DNA from 3 places in the Streptomyces gobiensis genome. Region 2 is predicted to be linked to each of the others. Evidence: riboswitches for the same ligand, from Rfam matches in the RefSeq annotation. Region 2 holds a riboswitch; each other region holds the start of a gene.

Region 1 (3,271 bases), 2.2 Mb from region 2:
CCTGCCCCGTTCCGTCGGACACCGTGCGGGCGTCGGTGCGGACTTCCTTCCCCCTCGGTTCACAGATCCTAGCCCCGTGCCTCTCACGAGGCGATTACTCCGGCAGGTGATCGGCGAGACGGAAGGCACCTCTGAACAGCGAGACTAGAGCCGATGCCCTTCATCCTGCACCAGGTGGAGGCATGCCTGGACCGAGCGATAAGGCTGGGTCCGGCTGTTCGGGAAAGGCCGCGTGAAAAAGCGCGGCGGCAGTGCCAGGCCTCCGCACGTCTTCGTGCTCGACTGCGAGGCACTCGCTCTCGTGGTGCGCGGCGACCTACAAGATGATCCCCGGCTCGGCCTCGCACCCGCGGAGTAACCGAGGTAATGACCTCCCCTACGACATTCATCGAGGCATACGACAGCAGGACCACCGAACAGCGCGCTGGGGCTGGGTGATCTCCCGCGTCCGGGTTGCCGACATCGGCAAGGACGAGGCCCGCGCAGCCCTTCACCTGCTGACCGACGTCACACTGCACGGCCACAAGCACGCCATCGTCGTCAAGGGCGTATAAGCGAGCAGCAATCGACCACATGGTCTCAGTTCTTGTCTCATTCAGGCACGCCCAGCACCGTCCGGAAGCCAGGAGACCACCGACTCCGCCGCAGATCAGGACAACCTTGATCACCTCAGGACGCCCTGTCGAACAGTTGGAAAGTGTGGGGGGCAACCCCCCACGAGTTTCGAATTTCGCATCCTCCACCCAGCCTTACCGGGCTGAGCAAGAGCCCCGACAGCTCAGCGGCTGGGGACCTCGTCGTGCCGTGGTTGCAGTTGCCGCCCGGGGACCCGTGCGAACCTCAGCGAACTCGCTTCGCGAGCGGTGCTGCGGGTGCCCTGGGAATAATCGGCGCCTAGCTCGGCCTTCGTCGCCAGAAGATGTCCGATAAGTGGTCGGAAACGCGAGGAGTGACTCCTGACCTGCAACGATAGGGCCTGGGTGTCCGAGTATCGAGGGCGGTGGCCATTGGGAAGTCTCGGAGCGTGTTGCTGGTCGAAACGGTCCCCAAGTCCGGTGTCGATACGGCGATGTCGCGGGCGCTGGTGTGGTGGCGCAAGCCCCCGTGGCGCTTCGGTTGCCGGGTCCGGCTTGTCCCGCTCTGACCGGCGCCGCTGGGGGCTGGTGAGCAGTGACACTCCCCATGGACCGGCTGGGCTGGCTATGTTGTCCGTGCCGCGGTTACGGGAAACCGGTGTGGATCCGGTGCGGTCCCGCCACTGTGACCAGGGAGCTCCCCTGCATCTGTGCCACTGCGCCCGAGGGCGTGGGAAGGCGTGGGGGAGCGGTGAGCTGGAAGCCAGGAGACCGGCCGTGGTGCAAGCCCAGTGGTTCCACGAGGATGGAGACGGGTCCACCATGGTCGGTCCTGCCCGGGCGCGCCTTGCGCTGCCCAGTTCTGTACGTTCCCCCGCACATCAGGTCAACCGGCGCGCGTTTCTGCGTGGGCTGGCGGTCGCCTCGTCCGGTCTCGCCCTCGGCGGTGGCCTGACCGCGTGCGCCTCCGGGCAGACCTCGCCCACCGGCGCGGGGGAGCCCCGGCGCGGGGGCCGGCTGCGTGCGGTGGTCTCGGGGGCCAGCTCCAGCGATGACACGCTGCACCCCTTCGTCGCCGGATCGTGGGGCGCGGGCATCGTGATGAAGAACCTCTTCGACAAGCTGTGCGCGTACGACGACGATCTCACGGTCACCAACCGGCTTGCGGAGTCCATCGAACCGAACTCCGACGGCTCGCGGTGGACCATCAGGCTCCGGGACGGCGTCGAGTGGCACGACGGCAAGCCGCTGTCGGCCGACGACCTGATGTACTCCATCAGGTATCTGCTCGACCCCAAGTCCTCCTTCACGGGTGCCAAGGACCTCGCGATGGTGGATGCCGAGGGGCTGCGCAAGGTGGACCGGCGTACCGTGGCGGTCCCGATGCGCCAGCCCATCGCCGACCTGCCGTCGCTGCTCGCGGGCTGGTACGTCTACGTCATCCAGGACGGCACGACCGCGTTCGACAACGACCATCCGCCGGTCGGCACCGGGCCGTTCCGGTTCGGCCGGTGGAGCCCGGGGGACCGGGTGCGGCTGACCCGGAACGACTCCTACTGGGAGAGCGGTCGCCCCTACCTCGACGAGCTGGAGATCATCTTCATCACCAAGCCCGACACCCGGCTCAACGCGCTGCTCGGCGGCGACGCCGATGTCGCGCACGAGCTGGCCTGGGCGCAGGCCGCGGCGCAGGAGCGGGCGGGCCGGGTCCAGGTCGTGACGTCGCCGGTCGGCCGTATGCAGAGCTTCAACATGATGGTCGACCGGAAGCCGTTCAGCGATCCGGATGTGCGCGAGGCCCTGAAGCTGGCGGTGGACCGCCAGGAGATCGTGGACACGGTGTACTCCGGCTACGCCGAAGTGGGCAACGACCTGTACGGGTTGGGTGCTCCGCTGTACCACGACGACCTGCCGCAGCGCGGCTACGATCCGGACAAGGCGAAGTCGCTGCTGCGCAAGGCGGGTCAGGAGGGGCTGACCGTCACCCTCCACACCTCAGATGTCTCCCCCGGCATGCTGGAGGCCGCGACCCTCTACGCCGAGCAGGCCAGGCGTGCGGGGATCGCCATCAAGCTGGACAAGTCACCGGCCGACTCGTACTGGTCGCAGGTGTGGGCCAAGAAGCCCTTCGCGCAGGGCGGCTGGGGCAACTACGCGCTCGACTGGTTCTACGGACAGACGATGCTGTCCACCTCGGACCGGAATGAGACCGGCTGGCGCCGTCCGGACTGGGACAAGCGGTTCTTCGCCGCGCGCGCCACCATGGACCCCGGCCTGCGGGAGCGGCGCTACGCCGATCTGCAGCAGGAGCTCTGGCAGGACGGCGGGCACATCATCCACTCGTTCATGCAGTGGATCGACGGCGCACAGCACAAGGTCGGCGGCGTCCGCGGCGCCCCGCCGGCTTCCGACGGCTGGGGCAGCTACCGCGATGTCTGGATCGGCGGCGCGTGACCTGCCATGCGCACCCGTTGCTCACCGCGTGCGGGCGGCGGCTGCTGGCCGCGGCAGGGGTGACGGGCGCCGCCACGGTGCTGGTGTTCGCCGGGACGGAGCTGCTCCCGGGTGACGCGGCCGAGGTGATTCTGTCCCGGTCGGCGGGCGGGGCGGGCGGTACGCCGGAGCAGATCGCCGCGCTGCGCGCGGAGCTGGGCCTGGACCGGCCCTGGGCCCTGCGGTACGTCGACTGGCTGGCC
Region 2 (3,271 bases):
GCGGTCGTACCGAAGAAGGAGGCGAAGACGCCGCCCCGGTCGATGTCCCCGACGACCACCACGGGGATACGGGCCGCCCGCGCGATACCCATATTGACGATGTCGCCGCGCCGCAGATTGATCTCGGCCGGACTCCCGGCTCCCTCGCAGATCACCGCGTCGTGGGTGCGCCGCAGCTCGGCCAGACAGTCCGTCACCGTGCCGAGCAGCCGCTCCTGCCGCCCCGCCGCGTGGTAGCCACGCGCGCTCAGCTCGCCGACCGGCTTCCCCAGCAGTACGACCTGGCTGGTGCGGTCCCCGCCGGGCTTGAGCAGTACGGGATTCATCAGCGCGCTCGGCTCGGTCCGGGCGGCGGCCGCCTGCATGGCCTGCGCCCGCCCGATCTCAGCACCCTCACGGGTGACAAAGGAGTTGAGTGACATGTTCTGCGCCTTGAAGGGCGCGACGTTGATGCCCTTACGCGCCAGCCACCGGCAGATGCCCGCTGTGACCACACTTTTGCCCGCGTCGGAGGTCGTTCCCGCCACGAGGAGCCCGCCGCCCGTCATGTCCGCTCCTTCACATAACCGGCCGCGCAGCACACGGCCAGAGCCAGTGCGCTGACATGGCGGGAGAGCCGGACAGCCCGCTCGATATCGGCTGCTTCGACCGCTCTGCCGGGAGCGTTGAGCACCGGGCGGTGTTCGACGCGTCCGCCATAGGAGAGGGTGCCGCCCAGCCGTACCCCCAGCGCGCCCGCGAACGCGGCCTCCACCGGCCCGGCGTTGGGGCTGGGGTGCAGGCCCGCGTCCTGCCGCCAGGCACGCAGCGCGCCGCGCCGGTCCGGGCCGAGGAGCGCCGCCAGCGTGGCGGTGAGCCGGGAGCCCGGCCACCCGGCGACATCGTCCAGCCGGGCGGCGGCCCAGCCGAACCGGCGGTAGCGGGCGGACTTATGGCCGACCATGGCATCGAGGGTGTTGACTGCCCGGAACGCGGCCATTCCCGGCACGCCCCCGAGGGCGCCCCAGACGAGTGCGCCGACGACCGCGTCCGAGGTGTTCTCGGCGACCGACTCCACTACGGCCCGGGCGATTCCGTCCGCGTCCAGCGCCTGTGGGTCCCGCCCGCACAGTCCCGGGAGCAGCTTCCGGGCCCGCTCGATGTCCCCGTCGGCCAGCGCGTCCCGAACGGCCCACGCCTCGCGAGCGAGTGACGTACCCCCCAGCACGGCCCACGTCACCCCAGCGGTAAGGACCTTGGAGCGGCGGGGGAATAGCCGCGTCAGCGCCGCCGCGCCGGCGGCTGCGCCCCCAACGCACAGCACAGCGTGCAGCGCGCCCGCGGCGCGGTGATCGCGCCACAGCCGGCGCTCCACCGTGGTGGCAATGTGCCCGAAAGCGGCGACAGGGTGGGCACGGCGCGGGTCCCCCGCGAGCACATCGCAGAGATAACCCAGCGCGGCGCCGGTCGCTGAGAAACGCATCGCGTCGTCAGCCGGCCGTCGTACCTCGTACGGTCAACAGGTCAGGGGGCGGAGAAATGCCAGGCATGGCGGTATGTCCTCACTCAGGGTCCTCGCCCTGGCTCGACGTGACCGGCGGTGAGAGTCTCCTGGCTCCCGGATCGGCACATCCCCCGGTCTTCCAGCCTCCGTGCGGGACCGTGACTTCTTCGGGTGGGGGTGTGCTCCCCGGTGACAGTGGCGGGACCGCGCCGGATTCGCACCGGCTTCCTCTCCTGCCGCCGTTTGGCAACGGGCAGTCCACCATGCCCGGACAGAGCCGTCAACTCACCCCTGACCTGCGACAGGAGAGTGTGAGCAGACACACGAAAGGGGGTACGGGCGGTGCCCGTACCCCCTCGGGGAACGCCGGTGCCGACTGTGCCAGTTGTGCCAGCTGTGCAGTTGTGCAGCTGTGCTCGGCTGACTCAGGTCGCGATGATGTAGATGCCGTATGCCACGGCCATCGCGCACAGGGCGTAGCAGATGTACGCGCCGGTCCGGGCGAGCGCGGTCGAGCCGCCGTCCGCCTTGCGGGCGGAGGAGCCGACGATGCCGAGCGTGAAGACACCCACCAGGGCCACGGTCGCCACGAGGCTGACGCCGAAGACCTGGCCGAGGGCGGCCCAGTCAATGTTCATCGTGGTGGTTCCTTCTGGATTACGGTGCCTGGCTTATGGGGTGACGCTGGCAGCGGGCTGTTCGGGCTGCTCAGCGTTCTGCTGCTCGGCGTTCTGCTGCTCGGCGGGCATGGTGCCTGCCGGGGGCGGGGCGACGGCCTGGACGGCGGCGGTGACGACACCCTGGGGCTCCGTGCGTATGTCACTGATGGGCGCCACATCGTTGACGTTGGTGTGGTCGACCGGCTGGCGACGGGAGGCGAACCAGATGGTGGTGCAGCTGGCCACCAGGAGGAAGGTGACCGTGCCGACTCCCCAGGCGCCCTGACTGGCCAGGACCGCCGAGATCGCGGCGATCAGCGCGGCGGCGGGCAGGGTCAGCCCCCAGCCGACGAACATCCGGGTCGCGGTGGACCAGCGGACGATTCCGCCCCTGCGGCCCAGCCCGGAGCCCATGACCGCGCCGGAGCAGACATGCGTGGTGGAGAGCGAGAAGCCGATGTGGGACGAGGCCAGGATGGTGGCCGCGGCACTGGTCTGGGCGGCGAAGCCCTGCGGCGGCTGGATGTCGGTGAGGCCCTTGCCCATGGTGCGGATGATGCGCCAGCCACCGAGGTAGGTGCCGAGCGCGATGGCGAGACCGGCTGAGGCGATGACCCAGGTCGGCGGATCGGAGCTCGGGGCGAGCGCGCCACCGGTGATCAGCGCGAGGGTGATCACACCCATGGTCTTCTGCGCGTCGTTGGTGCCGTGGGCCAGGGAGACCAGGGCGGCCGAGGTAATCTGCCCCGCCCGGTAGCCCTTGGCGGTCTGCTGCTGATCGGCCCTGCGCGCCAGCCGGTAGGTCAGCCGGGTCGCGAACATCGCGGCGATACCGGCGACGAGGGGGGCGGCCAGTGCCGGAATCAGCACCTTCATGACGACGACATCGCCGTTGACGGCGCGGAATCCGGCCGAGGCGACGGTCGCGCCGATCAGACCACCCATCAGGGCGTGTGAAGAACTGGAGGGCAGACCGGCGAGCCAGGTCAGCAGATTCCAGGTGATCGCGCCCACCAGACCAGCGAAGATCACTTCCGGTCGGATACCGGCGCCCTCGTCAACGATTCCGGAGGAGATGGTCTTGGCGACCTCGACGGAGACAAAGGCGCCGACGAGGTTGAGTGCCGCG
Region 3 (3,271 bases), 2.2 Mb from region 2:
AGGCCATCGTCGTATCGAGCATGACGCCCTCATAGGCCTCTGCCAGATCCAGGAACTCCGCGTACTCCGGCATCCCCATGTGCGCGATGATCAGCGGCAGCCGGGGATGCCGGGACAGCAGGGCGGCGATCGGCTCCGGCCCGGTGTGCTTGCCCCGAGCGGGGCCGGAGCCGCAGTGGATCACGGTGGGGACACCGGCCTCGGCGAGCATTCCCCACACGGGGTCCAGGAGCGGGCTGCCCGGGTCGTAGTCACCGACCTGTATATGGGACTTGAAGACCCGCGCACCGCCCTCCAGCGCCTGCCGCACATAGTCAGCCGCTGCCGGCTCCGGGAAGAAGGTCGCGGTGTGCAGACAGTCGGGGGTGCGGGCGGCGAAGTCCGCGCTCCAGCTGTTGAGCCAGGCGGCCATGCCGGGCTTGTGCGGATAGATCATCGAGGTGAAGGCCCGCACCCCGAACCCGCGGAGCACGGAGAGCCGTTCGTCCTCCTCGTGCCGGTAGGTGATGGGCCACTCAAGCCCGGTCATCGGGCCGACCGCGTCAAAGTACGCCCAGACCTTGTCCAGCACCCGCTCGGGCATGAAGTGCGTATGCACGTCCACCAGCCCGGGCAACCCGAGCTCCCGCCAGAACGCGGTGACGCGGTCATCCCCGGCAGCCATGGTCACCCATCCCACCGGTCGCGATATATGTAGCCTGCATATGGCGACCCTAAGCCGCCCACGCACCCCCCAAGCAAGACTTTCACTCCCCTACCCCAACCCTCCCCCGAAACCGGAGGCCGACGCCCCCAAACCCCCACCCGTGTTGTGGGCACTGGCCCACCCGAGCGTTGCGGGCACCGACCCCAACCCCCGTTGTGGGCACTCGCAGCCCCGCGAGGGACGTGGGCCCACCCTGCTACGCAACCACCCACCCACACCAGCCACGACGCTCCGACCCACCCCGCAACAGAGCTCGCGACGCTTGGTGGGCACAACCCCGTGGCCACCGTCCCGCACCCGGCCAACCCCGGGGCCCTGGGGCGAAGCCCCGGTTACGGGAAGGGGCGGGATACGGGGAAACCCACCCACGGCACCCCCGCAGCCGTACAGCCGGGAAGGGGTGGGCACCTCCCTGGGGGCACCTCCCTGGGGGCACCTCCCTGGGGGCACCTCCTGGGGGCACCTCCCAGCGGTAGCTGGGGGAGGTAGCTGGGGGAGAACACAGAGGAAACCCATAGACTGGCCGCGCAGTTGGTTCGGCCCGTCAGCCAGGCGGGAGCGTCGCAAGAGGGAATCCGGTGCGAATCCGGAACTGCCCCGCAGCGGTGAGTGGGAACGACCGCCGTCATACGCACTGGACGCCTCCGCGTCCGGGAAGCGACGGCCATTAGGCGCCCCTAAGGGCCTGCCCACGAGTCCGAAGACCTGCCACTGCCCGCACGCCACCAGGCGGGCGGTCGTACCGGAGGACCTCGTGGGCAGGTCGGCGGTGGCAGGGCGGCCGTACACACGCCCGGCTCCTTCGCATGCCATCCCCGGCCACCCGGCCACGGGTCACCGGAGAACTCGCGAAGGAGAGTTCCGTCATGCCGATCAAGCCAACTCAAGCCACGCTGCACGGATACCCCCGGCAGGGCCCCAACCGGGAGTTGAAGAAGGCCGTCGAAGGCTACTGGGCGGGCCATATCACCGCCGACGAGCTGCGGGCGACCGCGGCCGCACTGCGCGCCGCCACCCGTCAGGAGCTGCGCGCGGCGGGCATCGCAGAGATCCCCACCGGCGATTTCTCGCTCTATGACCATGTGCTGGACACGGCCTGGATGGTGGGCGCGGTGCCCAAGCGGCACCGCGGCGCCGCCGGCACCAGCCTCGACACCTACTTCGCCATGGCACGCGGCACGGCCGAGGCCGAGCCGCTGGAGATGACGAAGTGGTTCAACACCAACTACCACTATCTGGTCCCGGAGCTCAGCGCGGACACCGTCTTCACGGCCGACTCCCGTAAGCCGGTCGAGGAGTTCACCGAGGCCCGGCAGGCAGGGCTGAACGCCCGGCCCGTGCTGCTGGGCCCGATCAGCTTTCTGCTGCTGGCCAAGCCCGCGCCCGGTACTGATCCCGGCTTCGCGCCGTTGACCCTGCTCGACCGGCTGCTGCCCGTATACGCCTCCGTACTCGCCGATCTACGGGCGGCCGGCGCCGAGTGGGTGCAGCTCGATGATCCCGTACTGGTCCAGGACCAGCCGGGCTCGGTGCTGGGCGCCACCGCTCGCGCCTACCGCGAACTGTGCGCCGCCGCGCCCCGGTCGGACCGTCCAAAGCTCCTGGTGGCCTCCTACTTCGACACCCTCGGCGAGGCGCTGCCGGTACTGGCCGACTCACCCGTCGAGGGGCTGGCCCTGGACTTCACCGGCCCGGCGGCGGCCAACCTCGACTGGCTGGCCAACATCGGCGGGGTGCGGGGAAAGCGGCTGATCGCGGGAGTGGTGGACGGCCGCAATGTCTGGGCGGCCGACCTGGGGCACGCCCTGGGCACCCTCGCCACCCTGCTCGGGCTGGCCGGTTCGGTGGATGTGGCACCGTCCTGCTCGCTGCTCCATGTCCCGCTCGATGTCGCCGCCGAACGGGATCTCGACCCACAGATCACCCGCTGGCTCTCCTTCGCCCGGCAGAAGACCGCCGAAGTGACCGTACTGGCCCGCGCCCTGACCGGGGGCCGGGACGCCGTCGCCCCGCAGCTCGCCGCGTCCCGGGCCGCGCGGGCCTCCCGGGCGGGCTCGGCGCTCACCCGGGACCCGGCCGTACGGGCGCGGTGTGCGGCGGTCACCGCCTCGGATGCCCGGCGCCCACAGCCGTATCCGGAGCGGGCCGCCGCCCAGCGGGCCCGGCTGGGGCTGCCGCCGCTGCCGACGACCAGCATCGGTTCCTTCCCGCAGACCGGCGAACTGCGCCAGGCGCGGGCGGCCTTGCGCGCGGGGCGGATCAGCGCGGACGCCTACCGGGAGCGGATCGCCGAGGAGATCCGCACGGTCATCGGCTGCCAGGAGGAGGCCGGGCTGGACGTACTGGTGCATGGCGAGCCCGAGCGCAACGACATGGTGCAGCACTTCGCCGAACGGCTCAGCGGCTTTCTTGCCACCCGGCACGGCTGGGTGCAGTCGTACGGCACCCGCTATGTACGCCCGCCGATCCTGGCCGGTGATGTGTCCCGTACGGCGCCGATGACCGTTGAATGGACCAGCTTCGCCCAGTCGTTGACCGACCGCCCGGTGAAGGGCATGCTCACCG

What was found. Region 2 has a riboswitch for cobalamin ahead of test1122_RS02335 (cobalamin biosynthesis protein). Riboswitches for the same ligand answer to the same signal wherever they lie in the genome.
Region 1: linked by a shared signal. The riboswitch ahead of test1122_RS12170 (ABC transporter substrate-binding protein) and the one ahead of test1122_RS02335 (cobalamin biosynthesis protein) in region 2 are both predicted to bind cobalamin.
Region 3: linked by a shared signal. The riboswitch ahead of metE (5-methyltetrahydropteroyltriglutamate--homocysteine S-methyltransferase) and the one ahead of test1122_RS02335 (cobalamin biosynthesis protein) in region 2 are both predicted to bind cobalamin.

What each region holds. Positions count from the first base shown of each region.
Region 1 covers NZ_CP086120.1:2,629,397-2,632,667, forward strand. The annotation lists cobalamin riboswitch at 1,201-1,369, shown strand; gene test1122_RS12170 (ABC transporter substrate-binding protein) at 1,353-3,029, shown strand; gene test1122_RS12175 (ABC transporter permease) at 3,026-3,271, shown strand, end outside.
Region 2 covers NZ_CP086120.1:476,125-479,395, reverse strand. The annotation lists gene test1122_RS02340 (cobyric acid synthase) at 1-548, opposite strand, end outside; gene test1122_RS02335 (cobalamin biosynthesis protein) at 545-1,462, opposite strand; cobalamin riboswitch at 1,584-1,714, opposite strand; gene test1122_RS02330 (hypothetical protein) at 1,909-2,121, opposite strand; gene test1122_RS02325 (inorganic phosphate transporter) at 2,155-3,271, opposite strand, start outside.
Region 3 covers NZ_CP086120.1:2,688,668-2,691,938, forward strand. The annotation lists gene test1122_RS12435 (amidohydrolase family protein) at 1-664, opposite strand, end outside; cobalamin riboswitch at 1,221-1,433, shown strand; gene metE (5-methyltetrahydropteroyltriglutamate--homocysteine S-methyltransferase) at 1,573-3,271, shown strand, end outside.